4 regions of the Sphaerobacter thermophilus DSM 20745 genome follow, and region 2 is predicted to be linked to each of the others. Evidence: riboswitches for the same ligand, from Rfam matches in the RefSeq annotation. Region 2 holds a riboswitch; each other region holds the start of a gene.
What was found. Region 2 has a riboswitch for S-adenosylmethionine ahead of STHE_RS09330 (uroporphyrinogen decarboxylase/cobalamine-independent methonine synthase family protein). Riboswitches for the same ligand answer to the same signal wherever they lie in the genome.
Positions count from the first base shown of each region.

Region 1 (4,703 bases), 800 kb from region 2:
AGGACTACTACCTCAATCCGTGGGAATTGGGTTATGGGCGAATCCTGAAGTTCGACCATGACTTCATCGGGCGCGAGGCGCTCGAAGAGATGGCGAAGCGGCCGCACCGCAAGAAGGTGACGCTGGCTTGGAACGGCGAAGATGTCGCAAAGGTCTTCGCCGCGCTCTTTACCAAGCCCAAGGGTCAGCGCCCCAAGTACATCGATCTGCCGGGCACCCAGTACGCCACCTGGATGTACGACGCGGTCCGGAACAAGCAGGGCGACATCGTCGGCATCTCGACCTTCTGCGGCTACAGCTCGAACGAAGCCTCGATGCTCTCGCTCGCAATGGTGGACGAGGCGTACGCGAAGCCAGGCACCGAGGTGATCCTGGTCTGGGGCGAGCCGGACGGCGGCACCCGGAAGCCGTCGGTCGAGCGGCATGTGCAGGTCGAGCTGCGTGCCACGGTCGGCCCCGTGCCCTACGCCGAGCCGTCCCGCCGGTATCGGGAGACGGTCGTCGGACGCTAGGCTTGAATGACGCCCCGGCGCTTCGGAGCGCCGGGGCTCGATCTCGCTTAGGTAGTCCGGCGTTAGCGGGGAACGCCTCGCTCCACGTGCCCGACCTCAGCGCTCGTGGGCGCACGCGGGCGGGGCGGGATGGGAGTTGTGAACGATGGATGAGATGCGTTTGTGGATTGGCGAGCCCCGCTTTGACCTGGCGCACCTGGCGCACGTCGAACTCATCACACCCACCCTCGACGAGAGCGTGCGCTTCTTCACCGAGTTCCTCGGCTTGATCGAGAGCGGCCGGAAGGGCAACTCGGTCTACCTCCGGGGTTGGGACGACTACGCTCACCACACCTTGAAGCTGACCGCCGGCCCGGTGCCGATGATGGAGCACTTCGCCTTTCGTGTGACGTCGCCTGAGGCGCTCGATCGCTGCGTGGCCGAGGTCGAGAAGGCGGGTCTCGGTATCGGCTGGATCGACGGTGACGAGGGGCACGGCCGGGCCTACCGCTTCCGCACGCCCGACGGCCATGTCGTCGAGTTGATCTGGGACATCGAGTGGTACCAGCCGACCCCGGAGACGAAACCGGCCCTGAAGAACCAGGCCTCGCGGTTCCCGGCGCGAGGCTGCAACCTCCGCCGGCTCGACCACATCAACCTGTTCGCCGTCGACGTCCGCGCCTGCCGCGTGGCGTTGCAGGAGACGCTCGGTATGCGCTTTACCGAGGGGATCGTGTTCGACGACGGCTCTGAGAAGGGCGCGTGGCTCACCTCGAACAACAAGGGGTACGAGGTGGCCATCACCGAGGATGCGACCGGTACACCGGGCCGCTTCCACCACGTCTGCTACGCGGTCGATACCCGCGAGGAGGTGCTGAGGGCGGCGGACATCGCGATCGAGTTCGGCGCCCCCATCGAGTACGGCCCTCACAAGCACGCGATTCAACAGACGGTCTTCCTCTACGTCATCGAGCCGGGCGGGCATCGCGTCGAGATCGGTTGCCCCGGCGCGCGGCTCGTGGTCGCGCCCGACTGGAAGCCGATCATCTGGAGCCAGGCGGAGCGCCAGCGTGGGCAGGCCTGGGGGTTGCAGACCGTTGCGACCTTCCACACCCACGGCACCCCGCCGGTGAAGTAGCGAGCTGGCGTTGTCGCCGCCGAGCGATGCCAGCGGGCAGTTCGATGTCCACCGTCCGGTGGTGTGCCTGTCGACTTTGGCCGTCCCTTCGGGTGTACCGCACGACTTAACTGGAGAGGCCCGGTGCGTTGTCGCGCTCCGGGCCCTGTGCTATAGTGCGGCGCAAAGTGAATAGAGCGGTCTCTCTTATCCAGAGTGGTGGAGGGAACGGCCCGACGAAGCCCGGCAACCGACGGATCGCACGGTCCGCGCGGTGCCAATTCCGGCAGCGGCGTTGCCGCTGAGAGATGAGAGTGACGCGGGAGTCAACCGGCTTCTCGCTCACGAGAGGCCCTTTTGTTTGCACCATGATGCGATCGGGGATACGGACCGGTTCGACCGTGCCGCCTGGTGGGCTCCGATGAGCGACCCTGCCGACATGCGGCCCCTGGTGTGGGAGCGGGGCGTACTCCGCCTGCTGGATCAGACGCGGCTTCCGGAGGTCGAGCGCTGGGTCTCAGCGGGCTCGGTCGAGGCCGTCGCGGACGCCATCCGCATTATGCAGGTGCGCGGAGCGCCGGCAATCGGGATCGCGGCGGCGGCTGGGATGGCGATTGCCGCGCGGACCGCGCTCGAACAGGGACAGCCGGTCGACGCAGCCCTTGACCAGGCGGCGCGGACGTTGGGTCAGACCCGACCGACCGCCGTCAATCTGCACTGGGCGATCGAACGTGCGCGCCGGGTGGGTCTCGGTGCTCCGGACGCGGCGACGGCCGTGGACTGGCTCGACCGTCTGGTGGAACGACTCCTTGACCAGCAATGGGCTGCGGATCGCGCGCTCAGCGAACTGGGGTCGGCGCTCTTGCCTTTTGGTGCTCGTGTGCTGACCCACTGTAACACGGGGGCACTGGCGACCGGGGCCTATGGCACCGCGCTCGGGGTGATCCGGACCGCGCACGAGCAGGGCAAGGTGGCGATGGTCTACGTCGACGAGAGCCGCCCCCGCCTTCAGGGTGCCCGGCTGACCGTTTGGGAGTTGACGCGACTCGGTGTGCCCCACACGCTGATCCCCGACGCAGCGGCTGCGGCTCTGATGGCGCGCGGGGAGGTTGACGCGGTCGTGGTCGGGGCCGACCGGATCGCCGCCAACGGGGATGTGGCCAACAAGATCGGGACCTACGCGGTGGCGCTGGCGGCGCGGAGCCATGGGATCCCGTTCTACGTGGCGGCGCCGGTGTCGACCCTCGACCCGGACACACCCGACGGCGCCAGCATCCCGATCGAGGAGCGATCGCCGGACGAGGTGCGCGTCGTGGACGGGATCGCGATCACCGTGCCGGATGCGCCGGTGTGGAATCCCGCCTTCGACGTGACGCCGGCGGAGCTGGTGACGGCCATCATCACCGAGCACGGTGTGCTGGAGCCGCCGTACGACGAGGCGATCCGACGGGCAGTAGCCGCGGTGGCAGAGTAGACTGAGGCGATGCCGCGGTTGGGCGTGGTGAGGCGACGAGCGGAAAGGGACATGGATGGCCGGGAGCACGGACGTCAGGTACGACATCAAGGACATCGGGCTGGCCGAAGCGGGGCGCCGGCGGATCGCCTGGGCGGCTCGCGAGATGCCGGTACTCGGGTTGATTCGAGAGTCGTTCGAGCGTGATCGGCCACTCGAGGGCGTTCGCATCGTCGCCTGCGTCCACGTGACCACGGAGACTGCCAATCTGGCCTATACCCTCCGCGCCGGAGGCGCCGAGGCGGCCATTTGTGCCAGCAATCCGCTCTCGACCCAGGACGACGTCGCGGCAGCGCTCGCCGCGGACGGTTTCCGCGTCTACGCCATCAAGGGCGAGGACAACGAGACCTACTACCGCCACATCCATCAGGCGCTCGACCTGCGCCCGCACATCGTGATCGACGACGGCGCCGACGTGGTCACGACCATCCACCGCGACCGCCGGGAGTTGATCCCGGAGATGTACGGCTCGACAGAAGAAACGACAACCGGTGTGATCCGGCTCCGGGCGATGGAGCGCGACGGGGTGCTGGCCTTCCCGGTCATTGCGGTCAACGACGCCGATACCAAGCACTTCTTCGACAACCGGTACGGCACCGGGCAGAGCACGCTCGACGGGATCATCCGGGCGACCAACATCCTGCTCGCCGGCAAGACGGTCGTCGTCGCCGGGTACGGCTGGTGCGGCAAGGGGATTGCCATGCGGGCCCGCGGCATGGGCGCCAAGGTGATCGTTACCGAGGTCGACCCCATCCGCGCGCTCGAGGCGGTGATGGACGGCTATCGCGTGATGCCGATGGTGGACGCCGCCCCTGAGGGGGACATCTTCATCACCGCTACCGGCAACATCAATGTCATCGACCGCCAGCACTTCGAGGCGATGAAGGACGGCGCCATACTCGCCAACGCCGGGCACTTCAACGCGGAGATCAACTTGACGATGCTCGACGACATCGCGGTCGAGGGGCGCGAGGTGTTGCGGCCCTACGTCGAGGAGTACCGGCTGAGCGGGGGCAAGCGGATCATCGTGCTCGGGGAGGGGCGCCTGATCAACCTCGTCGCGGCCGAGGGGCATCCGGCGAGCGTGATGGACATGAGCTTCGCAAACCAGGCCCTGTCCGCTGCGTACCTTGTACGAGAGGCCGGTCGCCTGGAGAAGCGGGTTTACCAGGTGCCGGAGGAGATCGACGTCGAGGTGGCACGGCTGAAATTGAAGGCGATGGGGATCGCCATCGATCAACTCACCCCGCAGCAGGAAGAGTACCTGCGCTCGTGGCAATCGGGCACGTAGAGGAATGGCAGGCGCCATCCCCGGCGGCCGGATCGCGGACTAGCGAAAGGGCAACCAGTGACGACCAGTTTCATGCGCGCGGCCAAGACACTCTTCACGTCGGAGTCGGTCACCGAGGGGCATCCAGACAAGCTCTGTGACCAGATCTCCGATGCCGTTCTCGACGCGATCCTGGCTGAGGATGCCGACGCGCGCGTGGCATGCGAGACGGCCGCCACCACCGGGCTGATCTTTGTCTTCGGGGAGATCACGACCAGCACCTACGTTGATATCCCGGCCATTGCCCGGCAG
Region 1 covers NC_013523.1:1,229,483-1,234,185, forward strand. The annotation lists gene ligM (vanillate/3-O-methylgallate O-demethylase) at 1-512, shown strand, start outside; gene STHE_RS05615 (VOC family protein) at 658-1,629, shown strand; SAM riboswitch class I at 1,813-1,923, shown strand; gene mtnA (S-methyl-5-thioribose-1-phosphate isomerase) at 2,030-3,082, shown strand; gene ahcY (adenosylhomocysteinase) at 3,138-4,412, shown strand; gene metK (methionine adenosyltransferase) at 4,485-4,703, shown strand, end outside.
Region 1: linked by a shared signal. The riboswitch ahead of mtnA (S-methyl-5-thioribose-1-phosphate isomerase) and the one ahead of STHE_RS09330 (uroporphyrinogen decarboxylase/cobalamine-independent methonine synthase family protein) in region 2 are both predicted to bind S-adenosylmethionine.

Region 2 (4,703 bases):
GCGTGCGCGTGCTCGGTTCGAAGAAGAGGGTCGCCATGATCCGGCCGCTGAGCCGGTTGGAGCCGCCGGCAGCCACAATCACGCGCATCTCGTCGGCGCGCGCGAAGAGCTGTTCGAGGAAGGGGCGGTCGAACTGCTGCACGGCGAGGATACTGCGCGCACTCCGCGACCCGGACATCATCTCTCCTTCCTGCTCGGCCGAAAACGGGCCATCCCAGAGTATACCCGGATCGCGGCCTTCTCACCGTCTTCACGCGACCAAGATCTCTGGTCGGAAGAGACATTTCCGAACCCGTCATGGCGGGGCTGGGTGGATCAGGCGTGGAAATGCCGCCCAAACCTATTGACATCCGCGACGGAGGGGCGTAGTATCCGACCCACAACTGAATAGAGTTCTGCTCATCCAGAGTGGTGGAGGGAACGGCCCTGCGAAGCCCGGCAACCAGCGCGTACCGCGCCAGGTGCCAATGCCGGCGGACAGTGTCCGCACGATGAGCGACACGGTTTGTGATCCTCCACCGATGCCGTGGAGGTTTTTTATTGCCCCACGGCCGAGCGCAAAGGCGTTGACGAGGAGAGTACGCGAGGCGCTACGGTCTCAGCGAGCCGCGACGGTGAGAGGCGGCACACGGGCCCTCGCCGAAGATGACCTCCGAGCCGCGGTCTGAACCGGGCAGTCGCCCGCAGTAGGTCCCGCCGGGTTGACCTCCGTTATCCAGGTCAGGGTGCATCCGCACCCACCGAGGCGCGCGTCGCGAGGCGCGGGCGAAGCGGGGTGGTACCACGGGTTCGCGAGCCCGTCCCCAGCATCCGGGGACGGGCTCTCTTCGTCCCCGGCGAATCACACCAGGTCAGTCACCGGCAGTGGAGTGGGAAGGCGAACGTGCAGCCCGCAGGGTGCTGTACGGATCGCCCGACGACCGTATGGAAGGAGCGGACCGTGAGTAACCAATTCGAGGCCCCGCGTGGCGCGCTGCTCGTCGGGAGCGTCCCGTTGGCCGATGCCGCCGAGGTTTTCCAGACTGCCGCCGGGATCCTCGGCGACCGCCTGCGCCGCATCCCGGACGGGGAGACCGGCGTGCGCAGCAACTGGATCGGGTGGCAGAACGACGTGCTGGCCAGGGTGCCGCAACTCGAGGTGATCCCGCCGAACCCGGATGACTACGTGCCCGCGCCAAAGTTTCGACTCCGTGCCGGGGTGGACCCGTCGGAGATCCGCTTCGACAACCTGGGCTACGCCGACGCGGCTCGGGAGTCGTACGCGACCTTCACGCAGCTCAAGGCGGCCGGGACGATCCCGGCGCACGTCCGCTTCCAGGTCTCGCTGCCCACGCCCCTGGCGTCGGTCGCCGCCTATGTGCAGCCCGAGTCGCAGGCCGCGGTCGAGCCGGCCTACGAGGCACGCCTGCTGGCCGAGGTGGATGAGATCCTCGCAGCGATCCCGCACGATGAACTGGCGATCCAGTGGGACGTGGCGGTCGAAGTCGGCATCCTGGAGCAGGCCTTTCCGTCCGCCTTCGATAACCCGCTCGAGGCGATCGTCGAGCGGCTGGTCCGTATCGGCGACTACATCCCGGCCGACGTCGAGCTGGGTTACCACCTCTGCTACGGCGATGCCGGCCACAGGCATTTCAAGCAGCCGGAGGACACCCGGCTCCTGACCGACCTCGCAAACCGCATCGTCGCCGGGGTGCAGCGGCCGATCACCTGGCTCCACCTGCCGGTGCCGGTCGACCGCAGCGACGACGCCTACTTCGCCCCGCTGCGCGATCTGCGGCTCGACCCGGAGACCGAGCTGTACCTGGGCCTGGTTCACGACACCGACGGGGTTGAGGGAACCCGGCGCCGCATCGAGGCGGCTCGACGAGTGGTCCCCACCTTCGGCGTCGCGACCGAGTGCGGTCTGGGGCGCCGCCCGCCGGAGTCCATCCCGGCGCTGCTTCGCCTGCATGCCGAGGTGAGCGAGCCGGTGGTGTCGGTGGTGTAGGGGCAGGGCTGTCACGTCCGGCCATGCCCGGCGTGGCAGGCACGTGCCAGACACATCGACGAGCCCCCTCTCCCTGACCTGGGGAGAGGGGGCTCAGGTCTTCCTGCTACCGCATGGTGCTCGGGAGGATGCCCAGCTCGGCGCGGTACTTGGCGACGGTGCGGCGGGCGATACGGATGCCCTGCTTGCTCAGGAGGTCGCAGATGCGACGGTCGGTCAGCGGCTGGTTCTCGCGCTCGATCATCTCCTTGATGATGTCCTTCACGCTGAGCGACGGCGTGAAGAAGTCGCTGAACGGGATGACCTTGCGGTTGGGGAGCATCACGAACTTGTTGGCGGTGGCCCGGCTCACGGTCGACTCGTGTACCCCAACCTGCTGAGCGACGACGGCCCGGGTCAGCGGGCGCAGCTCGCGCACGCCGCCGCGCAGGAAGTCCTCCTGCAGCTCGACGATGCACCGCGAGATCTTGTAGAGCGTCTCCCGGCGCTGGTTGATGTTGGAGATGAAGAGCTTGGCACGGTTGACGAACTCGCGGACGTGCTGGCGCTCGGTGTCGTTGTAGTCCCCGCGGGTGCGGCTGCGGCCGATCTCGCGGGCGATCTGGGCGTAGAGCGGGTTCATCCGCAGGTGGAAATGCCGCGTGTCCACGACCTCGACCACCAGATCTCCGTCGCGCAGGCTGACCACCACGTCAGGCGCGACGTAGGGTGAGCGGAGCGGCGTCTTCCAGTAGCGCGCCTCCTGGCTCTGCAGCGGGTAGGGGTTGAGGTGCGCGCGGATGAAGTCGCGCGCTTCCTCGACCTGCTCGTTGGTGATCCCCAGCTCTTTGGCGATGAAGCCAAACTTATGGGCGCCGAACTGCTCCAGGTAGTCGCGCAGGATCGGCTCGACGAAGGGCGGCACCTCGACGCCGATGTCCTTGAGATAGCGCAGTTGGATCAGCAGGCACTCGCGCAGGTCGCGTGCCCCGACGCCGATCGGAGCCACCGACTGGATGTACTCGATCACCCGGTCGACGTACTCCCGCGGGCGGCCGAAGCGGGCGGCAACGTCATCAAGGTCGACATCGATGAAGCCGCGCTCGTCCAGGGAGTTGACCAGGTACTCGGCAACGCTGAGATCCCCATTCTGGCACAGCGTGGCGACGTCGGAGAGGATTTGCTCCTGGAGGGTCTGCTCGGAGGCGACGAGCGTCATGGGGTCGAAGTCGTCGGAGTCGTCGCGCTCCCGCGAGACCGCGGTGTAGAGCTGTTCCGGGTAGTCCTCGAAGGGCTCCTCGGGGTGCTGCTCCCGCTGGTCGATAAGACAGGTAGGGCAGTAGCCCCCCTCGATCACGCCGCCGCAAACGGGGCAGATCTCCCGCTCCTCCATCTCCAGTGCCGGGTTGGCCTCCAACTCCTGCTGGATGACCTCCTGAAGCTCCATTCGTGAGAGGCTGAGGATGTAGTTGGCCTCGATGAGGCTGGGGGAGATCCAGACCCGCATTTCGGGGCTGAGATCCATCGAGACATCCATACCCGGCATGCATACCCTCCTTGACCTTCGTAGGTCTCCCGTACCGTGCGTCTGGTGGGCCGGCCGGGTCGTACAACTCTTAGGCGGGGCTCCGGCGAACCACCGACGCCGGTGGACACGAGGGCGTGCCCGTCCTGTGTCCCCAGTATAGGGGGCGGGGGAAGTCTTGGCAAGAATCTTGCGAGAAAAACGCACTCCGCGGTCGTGCCGGGGGCAAACCGAGGGACCGGTAGTTGGGGGCGGCCTGACGGGTTATTTGCTCCACATTACGCAGGCACCGTGCCACAGGAGGTAGTGCCCGGCAGGCAGGGTGGTGCAGTGTAGCCGCCTTCCTGCTATTATCGTGCGTGGCTCGTGCCGATCGGCTCGTGCATGGTGGCGCGTGTCACCGAGGCGCCCAGGGCTGCGCCGAGCCGCAGGGTACCGGTTAGGGAGTGGAAGACCGTGGGGAGAGGGCTGCGGATCGCCACGATCCGGGGCATCGAGATCAAGCTGCACCCAAGCTTCCTCCTCGCGCTGCTCTGGGTGACCTACTACTGGGGCATCGCCCCCGACAACGGGCTGCTGGGTGTCCTCTTCGGCGTGTTCATCCTGACCGCGATCTTCGTCTGCGTCGTCGGTCATGAACTGGCCCACAGCTTCGTCGCTCTCCGCTACGGTCTGACGGTGCACGACATTACCCTGTTGCCCATCGGCGGGGTGGCGCGCATCGAGCAGGTGCCGATGACGCCCCGGCGCGAAGCGACCGTCGCCCTCGCAGGACCGATCCTCAACCTGATCGTCGCCGCCGTCTTGTTGCCGGTGGTGCTGGCGGTCGCGCTCGCGAGTGGCGTACGCGACGCGTACGGGTTTCTCCTCATGATCCAGGGGATCGACGGCGCGAGCTTCGTGATTCACCTCTGGATCGCCAACCTGATGCTGGCGGCCTTCAACCTGCTGCCGGCCTTCCCGATGGACGGCGGCCGGATCTTCCGCGCGCTGCTCACGGGGGTTTCGAACCGGGTGCTGGCCACCCGCGTGGCGGTGTTCCTCGGCCAGTTCCTTGCGCTGGCACTGATCGCCGCCGGGTTCTACACCCGTGATGTCGCGCTCCCGCTGGTTTCGATCTTCATCATGCTGGCGGCCTTCGTGGAGTCCCGCATGATCTACGTCGAGGCGGCACTGCGCTCGCTGCCGGTGGGGCAGTTTGCCGTCTGGGAC
Region 2 covers NC_013523.1:2,029,813-2,034,515, reverse strand. The annotation lists gene pyrB (aspartate carbamoyltransferase) at 1-181, opposite strand, end outside; SAM riboswitch class I at 397-498, shown strand; gene STHE_RS09330 (uroporphyrinogen decarboxylase/cobalamine-independent methonine synthase family protein) at 941-1,987, shown strand; gene rpoN (RNA polymerase factor sigma-54) at 2,094-3,512, opposite strand; gene STHE_RS09320 (site-2 protease family protein) at 3,948-4,703, shown strand, end outside.

Region 3 (4,703 bases), 420 kb from region 2:
CATCCCCAGCATCAACCCGGCCGTCGACCTGGGCAACGCCGCATCCCTCACGTACCTCGTCCCCATCGGCGCGCACGACCTCGGCTCCGCCCCCGACGGGCTCTCCGTCCGGCTCGCCGAACCGGACGACGTTTTCCGCCCGATGGGGGACGCGCCAGACGAAACCCCCGACCCGGGCGAGATCGTCTACGCCCACGGCAATGACATCCGGACGCGCCGCTGGGTCTGGCGCCAGAGCCGTACCGGCCTGGTGAACCCGGAGACGACCGACTTGCTCTACCCGATCGACGCCTTCGCCGGGACCACCGACACCGCCGCCCGACAGGCGGCGGAGATGCTCTGCGAGATGGTGCCGGCGATCCTGGGCGGGCACGCGACGCTGGCATCCCTCGACGCTTTTCACCCTGAACTCACGGAATGACCCGTCTGCGGCGGCGCGTCGACCACCCACTCCTCGTGCCATGAGACACGAGAACGCCCCGGCACGTCGTTGGAGCATCACCGACGGCACGCCGGGGCGTCGTGCTTCCAACCAATCTAGAAGGCAGCCACCACCGAGCCCTCGTACTTCTCGTTGATGAAGTCCCGCACCTCGTCCCGGTTCAGGAGTTCAGCAAGAACCTTCACCGCCGGGTCGTTCTCATGGCCACGGAGGACCGCCAGCACGTTGGCATAGGGGTTGTCGATCGCGGACTCGCGGATGATGGCATCGTCCTTCGGCTTGAACCCGGCCGTCATCGCGTAGTTCCCGTTGATCACCGCCAGATCAACATCGTCGAGCGCGCGCGGGATCTGTGCCGCCTCCAACTCGCGTATGGTGAGGTTCTTCGGGTTGTCGACGATGTCCCGGACAGTCGGCGTCAGGCCGACGCCTTCTTTCAGCGTGATCAGCCCCTCGGACTGGAGCAGCAGCAGCGCCCGCCCACCGTTCGTGGCGTCGTTGGGAATTGCGATCTCGGCACCATCCGGCAGCTCGTCGATGCTCTTGATCTTCTTAGAGTACGCACCGATCGGGTTGATGTGGACCGGCACGACCGCCACGAGATCGATGCCATGCTGCTTCGCGAAGTCCTCCATGTAGGGGACGTGCTGAAAGAAATTGGCGTCCAGCTCGCCGTCTCGGAGTGCGAGGTTCGGGGCCACGTAGTCGGTAAACTCGATGATCTCGAGTTCCAGTCCCGCCTGAGGCGCCAGGTTCTCCTGGACAAAGCGCAGGATGTCGCCGGCCGGAACCGGGGTGACACCCACCCGAAGCCGCAGCGGCGTGTTCTCGGCGGCCACGGCGGCGTTATCGCTCTGGTTCGATGTTGCGTCGTCGCCACCGCACGCTGTCAGGACCAGACTCACCACAAGAATCAGAGCGAGGACCGCGTTTCTTGTTCGACTCATTGGAGAACTCACATCCCTCTCAAGTTCTTGACTTCCACCGTGCGCCGAGTCCCGCACGAGCACCCGGCGTCCGCCTCCTCAGCGGTGCTGGAGCCGCGCTGCGATTCGGTCTCCGACCCCCTGGACCACCTGCACCAGGATGATCAGCGTGACGACCGTGGCCACCATCACGTCGGTCTCGAAGCGTTGGTAGCCATAGCGGATCGCCAGGTCACCCAAGCCGCCGCCGCCGATCGCACCGGCCATGGCCGAGTGACCGATCAAGCCGATGAGTGTTATCGTCAGCCCGCGGACCAACCCGGGTAGCGCCTCGGGGATTAGCACTTTGGCCACGACTTGCCAGGAGTTGCAGCCCACCGCCTGCGCCATCTCGATCAGCCCCCGGTCCACCTCGCGCAGTGCGGTCTCTGCCACCCGCGCGTAGAAGGGGATCGCGGCGATGGAGAGCGGCACGATCGCGGCGGTACTGCCGAGCGACGTCTTGACGATGGCCCGCGTGACCGGGATCAGCGCGACCATCAGGATGATGAAGGGGATTGAGCGCCCCAGGTTGACGATGCCGCTGAGCACACGGTTGACCAGGGGCGCCGGGAAGAGGCCACCGCGATCCGTAGCGATCAGCAGCACTCCGATCGGGAGCCCGCCGAGCACCGCAATCACGGCCGATACGCTGACCATGTAGAGCGTGGCGAACAGCGCTTCCCGGAGCGACGGCCACAGATCGAACCAGCCCATTAGTGCACCTCCACGCCCAGGCCCTGGCCGCGGAGCCATTCCAGGGCTTCGTCGATCCGGTCCCCACTCAGCGCGACCTGGAGTTGACCGATCCGTTCGCCCTGCACCAGCTCAATGCTGCCACTCAGCACGTTCACGTCGACCGAGAACTGCCGGACGAGCGTCGTCATCACCGGCGCATCGGCGGCAGCCCCGACGAACGTCAACGTCGCGAGCAGACCATCGGGCCGATTGCCGTTGAGCGCCGGGCGTGGGAAGAGCGTCGTCGCCAGGTGCGATCCCGGTCGGCTCGCAAGTTCCGCCACAGTGCCGGACTCGACGATCCGACCGGCCTCGAGGACGGCCACGCGGTGGCAGATCTCCTTGACGACCCCCATCTCGTGGGTGATGAGGAGGATCGTCAAGCCGAGCCGCTGGTTCAGGTCACGCAGCAGTGCCAGGATCGACTGAGTCGTCTCGGGGTCGAGCGCCGACGTCGCCTCATCGGAGAGGAGCACCGCCGGCTCAGCCGCAAGCGCCCGCGCGATGCCGACCCGCTGCTTCTGGCCGCCGGAGAGTTGGGCTGGGTAGGCATCTGCCCGGTCCTCCAGCCCCACCAGGGCGAGCAGTTCCGCCACACGCCGTTGCCGCTCGCGGCGGGGATAGCCCATGACTTCGAGCGGCAGCGCGACGTTCTCGGCGACCGTCCGCGAGCTGAGCAGGTTGAAGTGCTGGAAGATCATGCCAATGCGCTGGCGCGCACGGCGCAACTCAGCGCCCCGCAACCGGGTCATGTCCTGACCGTTGACCCGGACCACCCCGGAGGTCGGTCGCTCCAGGAGGTTGACGCAGCGGATCAGCGTGCTCTTTCCCGCGCCGCTCTGCCCGACGACGCCGAAGATCTCGCCGGGTCGGACCGTCAGGCTAACGCCGTCCAGCGCGACCACCGTCCGGTCCCGCTGGCGATACTCTTTCCGTAGGTTCTCGATTTCGATCACCGATAGCGGTCTCCTCCCTCAAACGCACACCAGACCCGTTCGCGGCACAGCACGGCCCTGCACGGCCGCGTGACGCCTCCGCGAAGCTCGGTGCGATATTCGGTTCGGTCAGCGGGAACGACCGTTGTCGGCCGACGTGGAGCGCGGCCGATCGGGATTAGGGCGGCGCTGGGGAGTGCGGAGCGCTGATCGAGGCGACCACGATTCCCCTACCTCCTCCTTAGGACACGAGGCAATACGCCAGCCTGCGCGGACGCGGCGCTGGAGTATCACCACAACGCGGACACATCTTGTCGTGGGGTACAAAAAACCCCACACAACGGTGGAGGGGTAGCAGGACTTCTACGCTCATCGTGCGGACATCTCGTCCGCCGGCATTGGCACCTGGCGCGCCGAGCGCGCTGGTTGCCGGGCTTCGCAGGGCCGGTCCCTCCACCACTCTGGATGAGCGTAGGTGGTATTCACTTGTCGGCCGGGAGAATACTCCGGCGCGCCAGAATTGTCAAGGAGACAGGGACGGCAGGTGCGTGTTCCCGCACGACCGACGCCAGTAACATGCGCTCCTCGATGCCACCGCGCCGACCGCCCCGACGCCTGCCGCCCCTGCCATCCCTGGCGGTTTGGCAACCGCAGGCTGCCCCGGCGGGACAGGCCCACTCGGGTCTAGTACGAAAGGTCGTCGACGTCCGGGACCTCGCCGATCACGACATTGCCGAGGCTGCCGTCCTCAAGCCGCTCCACCCGTCGGATAACCACTTTCATGATCACATGCTGCGTCTCGGGGTGGAAGCGGAACTCGCCCATAGGTCCAGTGAACTGGACGTTGCGCAGCGCCTCGAGGAAGGCCGGCTTGTCCTCGATCGCCCCACCCGTGGCATCGAGCGCCTCGGCGATGACGCGGATCGCGAGGTAGCCCTGGTACTCGAGCTGCCCCGGCAGATGCCCGTAGCGCTCCCGGAACTGCTCGACGAACGCCTTGTTCTCGGGCGAGTCGTAGAGCGGTGCGTAGTTGTTGGACGTGACGATGTCCAGCGCGGCATCGCCGATCTGATCGAGGTACGCCTCGTCGGTGAGCTCACCGCCGCCGAAGAGCGGGAAGGCATCCCGCACCCCGAACTCGGCGTACTGGGTCACAAAGCGCACCGCGTCGGCGCTGCCGTACCAAGCCCAGACGGCATCGGCGTCGGCTTGCAGGATCCGCTGCAGGTACGGTCCGTAGTCTTGCGTGTGCAGCGGCGCGAGCACCTCGTCCACCACGGTGCCGCCGGCTTCCTCGAAGTGGCGTCGGAAGACCTCCAACCGCTCCTGGCCTGCCGCGTAGTCGAGCGTCGTCAACACGATCCGCCGGTATCCCAGGTTCTCGTATGCCCACGGTGCCAGCGGTGCGTCGTACTGTCCGTTGGCGTAGGAGACACGGAAGATGTACGGGCTCCGCAGTGCCGGATCGCGGGTCAACGTGGAGAGCGCCGCGTTGGAGATCACCCAGGGCGTTTCGCTCTCGACAATGATGTCGCGGACCGCCGCGGCCTCGTTGCTGAGGGTCACGCCAGTGATAATGTGAACGTTCTCCCGCTGCAGCAGCTCGCGAACCTTATTGATCGC
Region 3 covers NC_013523.1:1,612,926-1,617,628, forward strand. The annotation lists gene STHE_RS07410 (B3/B4 domain-containing protein) at 1-421, shown strand, start outside; gene STHE_RS19195 (MetQ/NlpA family ABC transporter substrate-binding protein) at 538-1,389, opposite strand; gene STHE_RS19200 (methionine ABC transporter permease) at 1,468-2,124, opposite strand; gene STHE_RS07425 (methionine ABC transporter ATP-binding protein) at 2,124-3,101, opposite strand; SAM riboswitch class I at 3,447-3,552, opposite strand; gene STHE_RS07430 (ABC transporter substrate-binding protein) at 3,765-4,703, opposite strand, start outside.
Region 3: linked by a shared signal. The riboswitch ahead of STHE_RS07425 (methionine ABC transporter ATP-binding protein) and the one ahead of STHE_RS09330 (uroporphyrinogen decarboxylase/cobalamine-independent methonine synthase family protein) in region 2 are both predicted to bind S-adenosylmethionine.

Region 4 (4,703 bases), 340 kb from region 2:
CCACCGTCCAGTTCCCACTGCCGGCGTACACGGCGAAGATGGTGGGATGGTCATTGGCCTCTCCACCGGCGTGGAGCTGGGTGACCCCGATGTACAGGAGTTGTCCCACGAGCAGCAACGCGGCCGACAGGCGCAGCGATGCGCCGGAGGTGGTATTGTCCATGCCCGGACCCCTCGTGTAGCGCTCCGGTCGACTCCCTCTAGCGCAAGACGCGCGCAAGCCACTTACCACCACGAGAGCAACTCCGACCAGCAGGAAGCGGTAATGGCCACTCTCACGGCCGTCCCTCTACGCGCACCACGATCCGATGTCAACCTGGTGGGCGTGAATTCGGCTGTGACTCGACGAACCGGTGCGATGGGCGATTGCCAGATGTCAGGGAATGGGACTTGACAGAGACCCTGGGAGTCCAGTACGATCAGCGCCACAAGTGAATATGGCCTACGCTCATCCAGAGTGGTGGAGGGAACGGCCCTGCGAAGCCCGGCAACCAGCGCGTACTGCGCCAGGTGCCAATGCCGGCGGACAGTGTCCGCACGATGAGCGAACGAATGAAGGCCCCCTCCACCTGGTGTGGAGGGTTTTTTGATCCCTCCCACAGCCAAGCAGACGGCCAGCAACGGCGATGACGAGGAGAGTAGCCCGGAAACCACGGCTCTAGCGAGCCGCGACGGTGGAAGGCGGCGCACGGGTGCCGGGTGAAGATGACCTCCGAGCCGCGGGCTGAACCGGGCAGTTGCCCCCAGTAGGTACCGCCGGGTTGACCTCCGTTATCCAGGTCAGGGTGCATACGCACCCACTGAGGTCCGCGTCGCGAGGCGCGGGCGAAGCGGGGTGGTACCACGGGCTCTAGCGCCCGTCCCCGAGGCCGGGGACGGGCGTTTTGTATTCCCCGCCCCGGCCGATGGCAGGCACCAGGGCTGAGCAACCTTGACCGCCGCGGGAGGGGAACGTGACCATCACGACCGACGCATCGACCGTATCGACTCGCCGCTCGCTCACGATCGCGACGCCCGATGCACCGTTCATCACGGAGCAGGGCGCGACGATCCCATATGTCGAGCTCGCCTACGAGACCTGGGGCGAGCTCAATGCGGACGGCGACAACGCCGTCCTCGTCACCCACGCCCTGACCGGCGACAGCCACGTCGCCTCGCATGGCCCAGACGACAGGCCGGGCTGGTGGGAGCCGCTGGTCGGCCCCGGTCGCCCGATCGACACCGACCGCTTCTTCGTCGTCTGCTCCAACCTGCTGGGGAGCTGCTACGGCTCGACCGGGCCGTGCTCGATCGACCCGCGAACCGGCACGCGCTACAACCTGCGCTTCCCCTCGATCACGGTCCGCGACATGGTCGCGGCGCAGGCCCGCCTGCTGGAACGGCTCGGCGTCCGGCGGCTGCACGCCGTGATCGGCGGCTCGCTCGGCGGGATGCAGGCGCTGGAGTGGGCGGCCATGTTCCCGGATTACGTCGACCGAATCGTGCCGATCGCCACGTCGGGCCGCTTCAGCCCGCAGGGGATCGCCTACAACGAGGTGCAGCGGCGCGCGATCATGCTCGATCCGGCCTGGCGCAACGGCGAGTACGAGCCCGGCATGGGACCCGACCGCGGCCTGGCTCTGGCCCGCATGGTCGGCATGATCACCTACCAGAGCGACGAGTTGATGCAGGCCCGCTTCGGCCGCCGGCCGGAGGCCCGTTACACCGCCTGGCCGGAGTTCCTCACCCGCTACGATGTCGAGGGGTACCTGCACTACCAGGGGGACAAGCTCGTACGCCGCTTCGACGCCAACTCGTACCTCTACCTGACACGCGCGATGGACTCGCACGACCTGGGTCGCGGTCGCGGCGGGTACGAGGAAGGGCTGGCGCGCATCCAGGCGCGGACGCTCGCGGTCAGCATTCGCTCCGACATCCTGTTCCTGCCTATCTACGGCCGCGAGATCGCCGAGCACCTGCAGCGCCTGGGACGCGACGCGCGCTACTACGAGCTGGACTCGCCCAACGGACACGACGCCTTCCTGAAGGACTTCCACCTCCTGGCGCCGATTATCAAGTCCTTTATCGAGGAGCCGTAGCCGTGCTGAACGACGAGGCACGGCCACCGCCAGGGCGCGGGAAGCACGCCCGCGCCCGACGACCGCGGCCGGAAGAGGCCGGCCACTGCATGACACGAGTGATCGAATGGTTCGAGAGGAGAACGTAGCCGTGAGCGAGAAGAATGGAACCGAGCGTCGCTGGGGATTCAGCACACGACAGGTCCACGCAGGCCAACAGCCGGACCCGACCACCACGGCCCGCGCGGTGCCGATCTACCAGACGACCTCGTTCGTCTTCCACAATGCGGAGCACGCCGCCCAATTGTTCGCGCTGGAGCAGTTCGGCAACATCTACACCCGCATCATGAACCCCACCAACGACGTGTTTGAGCAGCGCGTTGCCTCGCTCGAAGGGGGTGTCGCGGGCCTGGCGACCGCCTCCGGCCAGGCAGCGGAGTCGCTCGCCATCTTCACCTTCCTTGAAGCGGGGGACGAGATCGTTTCGGCTGCCAGCCTCTACGGCGGCACCTACAATCTCTTCGCCGTGACCCTGCCGAAGCACGGCATCACCACCCGCTTCGTCGACCCGTCGAACCTCGACAACTTCCGCGAGGCGATCACCGACAAGACCCGCGCGCTCTACATGGAGACGATCGGCAACCCGCGACTCGACGTGGTGCGCATCCGCGACGTGGCGGCCATTGCCCATGAGGTGGGCGTGCCGCTGATCGTGGACAACACCTTCGCCACACCGTATCTCTGCCGGCCGATCGAGCACGGGGCCGACATCGTGGTCCACTCGGCAACGAAGTGGATCGGCGGCCACGGTACCAGCATCGGCGGGATCATCATCGACGGCGGGCGCTTCGACTGGACCAACGGCAAGTTCCCCAAGATGGAGGAGTACGTCGAGCGCTTCGGCAACCTCGCCTACATCGTGCGCGCCCGTGTGGAGCCCCTCCGCGACCTCGGACCGGCCCTCTCGCCCTTCAACGCCTTCCTCTTCCTGCAGGGTCTGGAGACGCTCTCGCTGCGGATGGAGCGCCACTGCGAGAACGCCCTGGCCGTCGCTCGCTGGCTGGAAGACGACCCGCGCGTCGAGTGGGTTAACTACCCCGGACTGGAGAGCCACCCCTACCACGACGTCGCCCGTGAGCAGCTCGAGCACGGCTTCGGCGGGGTGCTGAACTTCGGCGTCAAGGGCGGCATCGAAGCCGGTCGCGCCGTGATCGACAACGTTCAGCTCTTCTCGCTGCTCGCCAACGTGGGCGACGCCAAGTCGCTCATCATCCACCCGGCGACGACGACCCACGAGCAGCTCAGCGAGGAGGAGCAGCTCGCGGCCGGCGTCACGCCCGACCTGCTGCGCCTCTCGATCGGTATCGAGGACGTCGAGGACATCATCGACGACCTCGACCGGGCGCTCAACATCGCCGTGGGCCGGTCCGTGCACGCGACCGTCTAGGCACGCGGGTACGCTGCGCCCGTCCGCCCACGCGCCGACCGGGCCCAGAACCACACGACGCCCCCGCAGCGGAGACGAGGTCCATCGCCCCGCCCCCTGTCGGGGGCGTCGTCATATCCAGTCATCGCATCCGCCGATGTCCGGCGTCCCCTCCCCCACCGGCCGAGCCCAATGAGGTGCATCGAGGCAATTGACATAAGGACGCAACCGGGGTAGTCTGGGCGCATCGCACATCGCCGCGGGGGCGGCTCCAGGCCGTGACCGTCGACCGCCGCGGTGCCGTACCGAGGACGCGTCACGTACCGAACGACTGCGTGGTCATGTGACCGGCGGCACGATTAGGAGGACGCACCATGGAGACGGCAATGCGACGGGCACTGGCTGCGAGACCCGCGCGGTGGTTGGTCGCCGTTACGCTGGCCCTCGCGATGATGCTGGCGCTTGCCAACGTGAATGTCGCCACCGCCCAACCAGTTCAGGTAGTCGGGACGTTTACGCAGACTAGCTTTGTGACGGCCAACGAGCGGGCGGTCGGCGACCTCACCCTCTTCGACTTCTTGGAGGAGACCGCTCTGACCGGCACTGCCACCGGTACCTCGATGACCGCCGGCACATGCGCACTTCACCCGTCGGGACACGCCGCGTGCCTGGCCCTTGAAACATTCAGCGGGGTCATCGATGGAGAAGTCGGCACGGTGCAGTTCCAGAACGTGGCCGTCCTCGACACGACGACCGACACCATACACGGCGCCTTCACCGTCGTCGAGGGCAGCGGCACCGGTGGGCTGGAAGGACTCAGCGGCCACGGCTCGTTCGCGGGCCAGGGCGGGAGCGGCACCTACATGGCGTCGCTCGAATTCGGGTCCTGAAGTCGTCCGCCGAGCAGTCCACCAGTGGACAGGTGTCATCTCGGGCGGGGCGAAGGGGCTCTCCGTTGCGTCGGCGCAGCGCCGAGCTGCTTGGCTCCGCCTCAGTCTGACCGATGCACGCTCGCAGCCTGCCCCGGCTCGGCCTCCAGTCCCCCTACCCTCACGCCGAGGGCTGGTCACGTACGTCCCGGATCACGCTCGCCCGGCGCCACCTCTCAATCGGCGTTCGGACCGCCAGTCCATCATCCACGACCTGGTCCGAACCCTCCACCGAGCCTTCAGCCGCGCTGTCCACACGCCGGCCTACCGGAGGCATCTGCGCTGGTTGGC
Region 4 covers NC_013523.1:1,690,396-1,695,098, forward strand. The annotation lists gene STHE_RS07770 (hypothetical protein) at 1-163, opposite strand, end outside; SAM riboswitch class I at 446-547, shown strand; gene metX (homoserine O-acetyltransferase MetX) at 954-2,078, shown strand; gene STHE_RS07780 (O-acetylhomoserine aminocarboxypropyltransferase/cysteine synthase family protein) at 2,185-3,504, shown strand; gene STHE_RS07785 (DUF3224 domain-containing protein) at 3,858-4,373, shown strand.
Region 4: linked by a shared signal. The riboswitch ahead of metX (homoserine O-acetyltransferase MetX) and the one ahead of STHE_RS09330 (uroporphyrinogen decarboxylase/cobalamine-independent methonine synthase family protein) in region 2 are both predicted to bind S-adenosylmethionine.